DNA from 2 places in the Peribacillus sp. NPDC096540 genome. Region 1 is predicted to be linked to the other one. Evidence: a T-box and tRNA genes for the amino acid it is inferred to sense, from the RefSeq annotation. Region 1 holds a T-box; the other holds one or more tRNA genes.
What was found. A T-box is a leader RNA that pairs with one kind of tRNA and senses whether it is charged. The one in region 1 lies ahead of ACQKMR_RS16590 (valine--tRNA ligase), so its partner is inferred to be a tRNA-Val.
Positions count from the first base shown of each region.

Region 2: it encodes a tRNA-Val, which carries the amino acid that the T-box ahead of ACQKMR_RS16590 (valine--tRNA ligase) is inferred to sense. The anticodon was not compared.

Region 1 is NZ_JBNNTG010000019.1:27,875-32,319, forward strand. Features, by position in the region: gene ysxE (spore coat protein YsxE) at 1-1,012, shown strand, start outside; gene ACQKMR_RS16585 (hypothetical protein) at 1,070-1,261, opposite strand; T-box leader at 1,499-1,727, shown strand; gene ACQKMR_RS16590 (valine--tRNA ligase) at 1,771-4,422, shown strand.
Region 2 is NZ_JBNNTG010000002.1:139,493-143,937, forward strand. Features, by position in the region: gene ACQKMR_RS02740 (phosphatidylglycerophosphatase A family protein) at 158-715, shown strand; gene ACQKMR_RS02745 (hypothetical protein) at 742-963, opposite strand; tRNA gene ACQKMR_RS02750 (tRNA-Val) at 1,170-1,241, shown strand; gene ACQKMR_RS02755 (type 1 glutamine amidotransferase domain-containing protein) at 1,672-2,196, shown strand; gene ACQKMR_RS02760 (YhgE/Pip family protein) at 2,618-4,445, shown strand, end outside.

The DNA.
Region 1 (4,445 bases):
GAAAGAATATGCCCTATATGTACAATATATTGAGGATTTCGGACGAGTGAAAAAAGTCTATAGTGATCGCGGTACATTTGCCTTGAAGTCCATTTTACCGCACAACGGCATTGATTTTATCAAAAATGTTCAAAAACTGTATCATCGCGGGTATAACCGAATTGTTCCGATTTATCAAACGATGGATCAACGCTATGCGGTTCTTCATAATGGTCGTTTGTATTACCTGATGCCCTGGTTGAATAACGAGGGAAACGGGGAGCGCGATGAAAGACATAAGCAAATGTTCAGGGAACTTGCCCGGATGCATACGTTGTCTGTAAAAGAAATACAAGTGGATATTGAGGAACGAGAATCTCATTATGAACGAACATTGGATGCCTGGAATAACGAGAAGGATTTTATGGATGAGTATATTGTTAGCTGTGAAAAGAAGTGGTATATGTCTCCATTTGAAATGACGGTTTGTTCTTTTTTTACAGATATATCACAGGCACTGAAGTACTCGATTAAGAAGTTTGAAACGTGGTATGAAAAAACAAAGGAAAGTGAAAAAATCCGGACTGTTGTCACACATGGAAAGGTCTCATTAAAACATTTTATTTATGATGAACGTGGATATGGCTACTTTATTAATTTTGAGAATTCGAATACGGCACCGCCTCATTTTGATTTACTCCCATTCCTTGTGAAATCGGCGAGGACCTATCCTGTACAATGTGATGACTGTGTCGACTGGCTATATAACTATCTCCGTTATTTCCCGTTGAACGAAGAAGAATTGATGCTGATGCAAAGCTATCTTGCTTTTCCGGGATCGGCTTTAGATATAGTAAAGAATTATTCGGACGGCAGAGGCCAAAGAACAGAACTAGATAATGTTACCCAATTGCAGCGGCAATTTTGGCTCCTGAAGAATATTGAATATATGGTGATGAAAATCGAAGAAATTGAACAGAAGAAGAAGGCGGCTGCTGAAGCTGCTAAAGAAGAGCAATCGCCCCCAAGCTAAAATATACATGATTGGATTACCTCCAGTCATGTATATTTTTTTACTGTAGGGGAATAATTAAATCCATTCGAAAAATAAAGCCATAGCTAAGAAAATAAATGCGATTAGCAGAAGCATATCGAAGAAAGTAGGGAAAATCAGCGTCCGCAACCCTTGGAACACTATAAAAGGGATAATGAACTGCTGGCAAACACCGCGGAATTTTTTCATCCAAGGCGGTAAAGTATAAGGGGAATATCTTCGTTTCATAATTATTACCTTCCTTTGTAGGACTTCTTATATTCTATGGGTAGGAGGTGGAAAACGTGAGAAAGCCGTCACAGGAACTTATCTTAGAGGATAGAATAAAGAAAAAGACTGAATGGCAAGATTTAATAGCCTAAAGTGAGAATACTTTAAGAAAGTATTCGAAAGATGATTGACTGGAGCCACATTTTTTTTGTACTATATACTATATGCATTAAGTGATTTTACATATGAATATAAATGAATGCAAAGACCGGAAATAGTAAGATGAAATGCGCTTTTCAGAGAGGGAACCGTTGGTGAGAGGTTTCTAAGTAGGCAGCATCAGAAGTCGTCCGCGAGCAGTTTTCGTGAAAGTTATTAGTAGCGATGGCCGGTGAAGAGCCGTTATCCCATTTGAGAGCCGAAGAAGATTCTTTTCTTTTTCGGAAAAAAGGTGGCACCGCGAACAACTTCCTTCGTCCTTTTGTGATGATGGAAGTTTTTTTTATGCCCAAAAAGGAGGAAATGATATGGAAGAGAACCAAATTTCGATGCCGACTAAATATGATCCGCAGACGATAGAGAAAGGCCGCTATAAATGGTGGCTTGATGGGAAGTTTTTCGAAGCGACGGGTGACGATAAAAAGGAACCATATACGATTGTCATCCCGCCCCCTAATGTAACAGGTAAGCTGCATCTTGGCCATGCTTGGGATACGACACTTCAAGATATATTGACACGCATGAAAAGGATGCAAGGCTATGACGTTTTATGGTTGCCAGGTATGGACCATGCTGGTATCGCTACTCAAGCAAAGGTTGAACAAAAGCTTCGTACAGAAGGCGTAAGCCGTTATGACCTTGGACGTGAAAAGTTCGTTGAAGAGACATGGAAATGGAAAGAGGAATATGCGAGCCATATCCGTGAACAATGGTCAAAGCTGGGTCTTGGGCTTGATTATACCCGTGAACGCTTCACTCTTGATGAGGGGCTTTCTAAAGCAGTACGCGAAGTTTTCGTCTCTCTTTATAACAAGGACTTGATTTATCGCGGCGAATACATCATCAACTGGGATCCATCAACGAAAACGGCGTTATCCGATATCGAGGTTATTTATAAAGATGTGCAGGGCGCATTTTACCATATGAAATATCCGTTGGTTGACGGGTCAGGTGAAATTGAAATAGCCACCACACGTCCAGAAACGATGCTGGGCGATACTGCGGTTGCTGTACACCCTGAAGATGATCGTTATAAGCATTTAATCGGTAAAATGGTTCGCTTGCCAATTACAGGTCGGGAAATTCCGATCGTTGGTGATGATTATGTGGATATGGAATTCGGTTCTGGTGCGGTTAAAATTACGCCTGCTCATGATCCGAATGACTTTGAAATTGGGAACCGTCACAATTTGGAGCGCATCCTTGTCATGCATGAAGACGGTTCGATGAATGAAAAGGCCGGTAAATACGAAGGCATGGATCGCTTCGAATGCCGTAAGCAAATCGTCAAAGACCTTCAGGAGGAAGGAGTACTCTTTAAAATAGAAGATCACCTTCACTCAGTTGGACACTCAGAGCGAAGCGGTGCTGTAGTTGAACCATATCTTTCGACTCAATGGTTCGTTAAAATGCAACCTCTTGCTGATGCATCAGTTGAGCTTCAAAAAGGGTCTGATGATGAAAAGGTTCATTTTGTTCCTGATCGTTTCGAAAAAACGTATCTGCACTGGATGGAAAATATTCGCGATTGGTGTATTTCCCGTCAGCTTTGGTGGGGCCACCGCATTCCAGCTTGGTATCATAAAGAAACAGGCGAAGTTTATGTAGGACATGAAGAGCCTGCGGATGCTGAGAACTGGGAACAAGATACAGACGTTCTGGACACATGGTTCAGCTCGGCATTATGGCCTTTCTCGACTATGGGCTGGCCTGATAAGGACTGTATCGATTTCAAACGATACTATCCAAACGGGGCACTTGTAACAGGCTATGATATCATTTTCTTCTGGGTATCGCGGATGATTTTCCAAGCTCTTGAGTTCACAGGTGAGCGTCCATTTGAAAATGTACTGATCCACGGTCTGGTTCGTGACGAACAGGGGCGCAAGATGAGTAAATCGCTTGGCAATGGTGTGGATCCGATGGATGTCATCGATCAATACGGTGCTGATTCCCTGCGTTACTTCTTATCAACGGGCAGCTCACCAGGTCAGGACCTTCGTTACAGCACGGAAAAAGTGGAAGCGGTTTGGAACTTCTCCAACAAAATCTGGAACGCATCCCGTTTTGCTTTAATGAACATGAATGGCATGACGTATGATGAAATCGATTTAAGCGGTGAAAAATCTGTAGCCGATAAATGGATTTTGACACGTTTGAACGAAACGATTTCAAACGTAACAAGACTCGCTGACCGTTATGAGTTCGGTGAAGTCGGTCGTGTGCTTTATAACTTCATTTGGGATGACTTCTGTGACTGGTATATTGAAATGGCGAAACTTCCGTTATATGGCGAAGACGAAGCAGCGAAGAAAACGACTCGTTCAATCTTAGCTTACGTGTTAGATAACACGATGAGGTTGTTGCATCCCTTCATGCCATTCATTACCGAAGAAATCTGGCAAAACCTTCCACATAAAGGTGAGTCAATCACTGTTGCTGCTTGGCCGGAAGTGAACGAGGAATTGACAGATACAGCTGCAGCTGAGGAAATGAAGCTGCTTGTTGAAATCATTCGCTCCGTTCGTAACATCCGAGCTGAGGTGAACACACCGTTAAGCAAAAAAATCAATTTGATTTTAAAAGCGAAAGACGAGTCCATCTTAGCAACTTTACAGAAAAACAGCAGCTATATCGAGCGTTTCTGTAATCCTGAACACTTGACGATCGGCATCGAAGTGGAAGAACCAGCTCAGGCAATGACGGCAGTTGTAACTGGAGTTGAACTAATCCTTCCGCTTACAGGACTGATCAATATCGACGAAGAAGTGAAACGTCTTGAAAAAGAACTCGACAAACTTAATAAAGAAGTCGAACGCGTACAGAAAAAATTAGGCAACGAGGGCTTTGTTAAAAAGGCGCCAGCGAGCGTTATTGAAGAAGAACGTGCCAAAGAAAAAGACTACAGTGAAAAACGTGACTCTGTGATCCACAGAATCAACGAATTGAAACAGCTGTAAAATGCAAAAAGGATGAACCGGCC
Region 2 (4,445 bases), on a different contig from region 1:
ACTACTTACTTGGCTATTTTATCACAGCTTCGTATCTTTTTCTCGTGACTTGAATTTCAAATAGAAAAATTTCATTATATTTTCTAAAAATTTAAAATATAAAATGCTATAATGTAAGGATATAGAAAAATATTACAAAAAAAGAGGTGGCAGAGAAATGACAGATGTACACGTACACAGCAGGGAAGTAACAAGAGCGGCTAAGCAAACATTAATAGAACGTGGTGTCAGTGTGGAAGCCATTGCAGAAATTGTTTATGAATTGCAGTTCCCTTACAAAGCTGATTTGAAATTGGAGGAATGCATTCGCAGCGTAGAGCGAGTTCTTTTAAAAAGGGAAATTCAACATGCTATTTTAGTAGGTGTGGAACTTGATAAGCTTGCTGAGCAAAAGAAGTTATCAGAACCACTGCAATCAATTGTTGAATCGGATGAAGGCTTGTTCGGAGTGGATGAAACAATTGCCTTTGGTGCAGTACTAGGCTACGGAAGCATTGCTGTAACAACCTTTGGACATTTAGATAAAAATAAAATAGGTGTCATTCACGAACTGGATAAGAAGCAAGAAGGAGTAGTGCATACTTTCCTGGATGATATCGTTGCCAGTATTGCTGCGAGTGCCGCTTCAAGATTAGCCCATCGTCTAAGAGATGAAGAAGAATCATTAACTGAAAAGGAAAAGGACATTCAGGAAGAGGAAGAATTAATCGGTTAAATTTTTATGAAATAATACCATATTTTTCATCCTGATCTATCATACCTAGGTTTAATAAGGCGGGCAGAAAGAATATTGTTCATTTTAAATGTTCGTTTTGTCTGCCTTAGAAAACAATAGGCACGAATATGTCCTGGATTTATTTCAAGCACCTGAATTTTCCGCTGGGTAATCTTCCCTTGTTCGGAGAGATAAATAATCTCTAAGGGAATATTTCCCTCCATATGTTTACGAAGAATATATTTCATTTTTTATCACTCCTTAGCTTATTTTATTATATACGAACGTATGTTTTTTATGCAAATAAAAAAGAACACTAGTTCGTATTTCTTAGCAGAGAAAGTTCTTACAAGATAAACATAAAATTTTTTTGAAATAATTCGTTGACTTTTTATTAAAAAAACTTATAATAAATTATGTACTTAAGTAATAGAACAAGCTAATTAATACATATGACTTGTTAGCTCAGTGGGAGAGCACTTCCTTGACAGGGAAGGGGTCGTGGGTTCGAATCCCTCACAGGTCATCCGAACGGCGGAAGCATTGTTAAACAATGTTTTTGCCGTTTTTTATTTTATCATTTTACTATTCAAAGTAGATAGTAACGTAGATACCTTGCCCTCGAATATCTTGTTCGGGGGTTTTCTATGTCCATAGAATAGAATGAAGCAGTATCCTCGTTGTTTCGATAATAGATATTACATAGATGGAAATGTAAATTTTTGTAAGTAGAAAATGCTAGTTTCGCGGAAAAAATCATGAGAAACTAAAAATTCAATTACATGATATTAAAAAAGGTAGCTAAATGGTTAAATACCTGTGGGAACAGAGTAGCAAAAATGGATTCATACACTGTTATATTAAAAGATTAGCTGGCAGCAGGAAAGGGCAATATATATGGAAGAATAGTAAAGTGAAGGAGAACCATGTATTTTAATAAAGAAGGAGAGATTTACATGCGATTAGTAGGAAAGAAAATAATCAGTCTTGTGCACCATGATTTTGAAGATTTAGAGCTCTGGTATCCAATCTTACGTTTAAAAGAAGAGGGAGCGATTGTTCACCTCGCTGGAGAAAAGGCAAATGAAACATATATTGGAAAATATGGTGTGCCTGCAGTATCAGATTTTGCATATGGTAGTATTAAAGCGGAAGAATATGATGCCATCCTTGTTCCCGGAGGTTGGGCCCCTGATAAAATTCGCCGTTTTCCTGAAGTGATTACACTTATCCAGAGTATGGAAGAAAGTAAAAAGCCTATCGGACAAATCTGTCATGCAGGATGGGTCTTAATCTCTGCTAAAATTTTGCAGGGGAAGAATGTAACGAGTACACCTGGAATTAAAGATGATATGGAGAATGCTGGGGCAACATGGATAGATAAGGCTGTTGTAGTAGACGGACATCTTGTATCCAGCAGGCGTCCTCCGGATCTTCCAGATTATTTAAGAGAATTGATTAAAGTAATTGAAAAACGTTAAAACATAATATGACAAAAAAAGTGGTTTTTCCTCCCGGGAAAATCACTTTTTTATCAATGAATTTGTGATAAAAAATATTTTCGGAAAATGATGATAATGAACGAACGAACCCGGAATGTTGGTAAATAGGATTTCGAAGGCGTAATCCCTCATACAGAAAAATTCAGGATACAGTAAACAAGGGCCTCGGGCATTGGTTTGGTTTGGAAGGGCTATCGAGATGTTTGAAGGTAAGGTGAAAATTAGAGGAGGGTAAAAAGTATTCTTTAGAAGAAATAAGCCAAAACTCCAAGAAGCGGGTGTCGTTATCGACACCTGCTTTTTTTCAATATGGGGAAAGAGTATGGATATGTTTACTTGTATTGATCGAGGCTATTTTTCGAATAATAGTAACAAAATACTTTTTGGGCGGGGATAAGGTTTGAAAAATATTCGAGAAATTTTCATTGATGATATAAAAAGTATATATAAGAATGTTTTTGTTTGTATTGTTATTATTTTTCTAATGTTTATCCCGTCAATTTATGCTTGGTTTAACATTGTTGCTTCTTGGGATCCTTATGCGAATACGGAAGGAATCCTTGTTGGTGTTTCCAATAATGATAAAGGTACAGAGTTAAATGGTGAAGCCGTGAATATTGGCAATGAAGTTATAGATGGGCTAAAGGGGAATTCAGATTTAGGCTGGAGATTCACAACAGAAAAAGATGCCATTGCAAAGGTGGAAAAGGGAGATTATTATGCATCTATCATCATTCCAACGAATTTTTCAGAGCATATTGCGACCATCATGACAGATGACCCTATAAAAGCAGAGATTGATTACTATGTTAATGAAAAAATCAATTCCATTGCTCCTAAAATGACTGCAGCAGGGGCTAATAGTATTGTGGAAAATGTGAGCAAAAGCTTTGTTAAAACAGCTAGCGGAAGTATCCTTTCAATCTTTAATGAACTGGGAATCACGTTGCAAAATGAGCTACCGACCATTCAAAAAATGAAGAATATGGTGTTTTTTTTAGAGGAGAAACTACCTGAGCTTGAGCAAAATATCAAAACGGTCCAAACACATGTGAAAAGGGCTGAAGACATCATTAAGATGGTTAATGATGGTCTTGATTCAATAGAAGGAATAACGTCACAAAAAGACAAATTAGTGTCAGACGTTTCAAGTTATGTAGATTCAACAAGGCAGGCATTCGAAGGAATCAATCCACTATTAGAAAATGATCTTGCATTTGTAAGAAGCGATAATGAATCTATCTTAGTGCTGGCGAACCGGTTAACTAATCAGGAATTGCAGAGCAATGAGATGGATCAGCTAGTTGGACAAGGGATAACGAGGATGAAAAAAGAGCTGTACCTGTTGGACAGTATGTATAATTTATTGGTGAGGGTCAATCAATTTAGTGAAAGAAACTTGCTTCAATCAGAAATAACGCTAATGGATGATATGCGTGATAATGCTTCTAATCAACTTCAAGCGCTGAATAACCGTTCCTTTGGCTCACTTATAGAACTTGGTGAGAATAATGATAAAATCTTGGCAAGCTTTCAGGATAACTATTCAAAGGAAACAGGACCAAAGTTCAATGAAATTTGGAATGAAACGGATTCAATATTGAAGAAAGTTCAGCTCACAATGGAAGAGGGCAGCCAGGTTCTTCCCGAAGTAGGGACACTTTTAAATGAGACCAATCGAACGTTGGAAACCCGCACAGGAGAAATCGCTAAGTTACAGACTAAGTTTCCAGAAATCGAAACGAAAATAAAGGCTCTAGCTGCTAAAATGAGAGAAATCGATAAGTCTTATAACATGGAAGAAGTGATAGCTTTCTTAAAAAATGACATTGAACAAGAAAGTGACTTTTTTTCAGAGCCGGTACTACTCAATAAACACAGTTTATTTCCGATTCCAAACTATGGATCAGCCATGTCCCCATTCTTCACCGCACTTTCCCTTTGGGTTGGTGGAACAATATTAATTTCCATGCTAAGCATGGATGTTTCACATAAAGTTTACAGCCCGTATCAAATATATATTGGGCGGTACCTAATATTTTTCATCATTGGGTTAATGCAGGCACTCAGTGTTTCTATAGGAAATATTATCTTAATTAATGTTTATGTAGCGGATAAATTTGAGTACATCGCGTTTTCTGTCTTGATTAGTACAGTATTTACACTCATTGTCTACACCTTTGTTTCAGTTCTTGGAAATGTTGGAAAGGGAATAAGTGTTGTCTTAA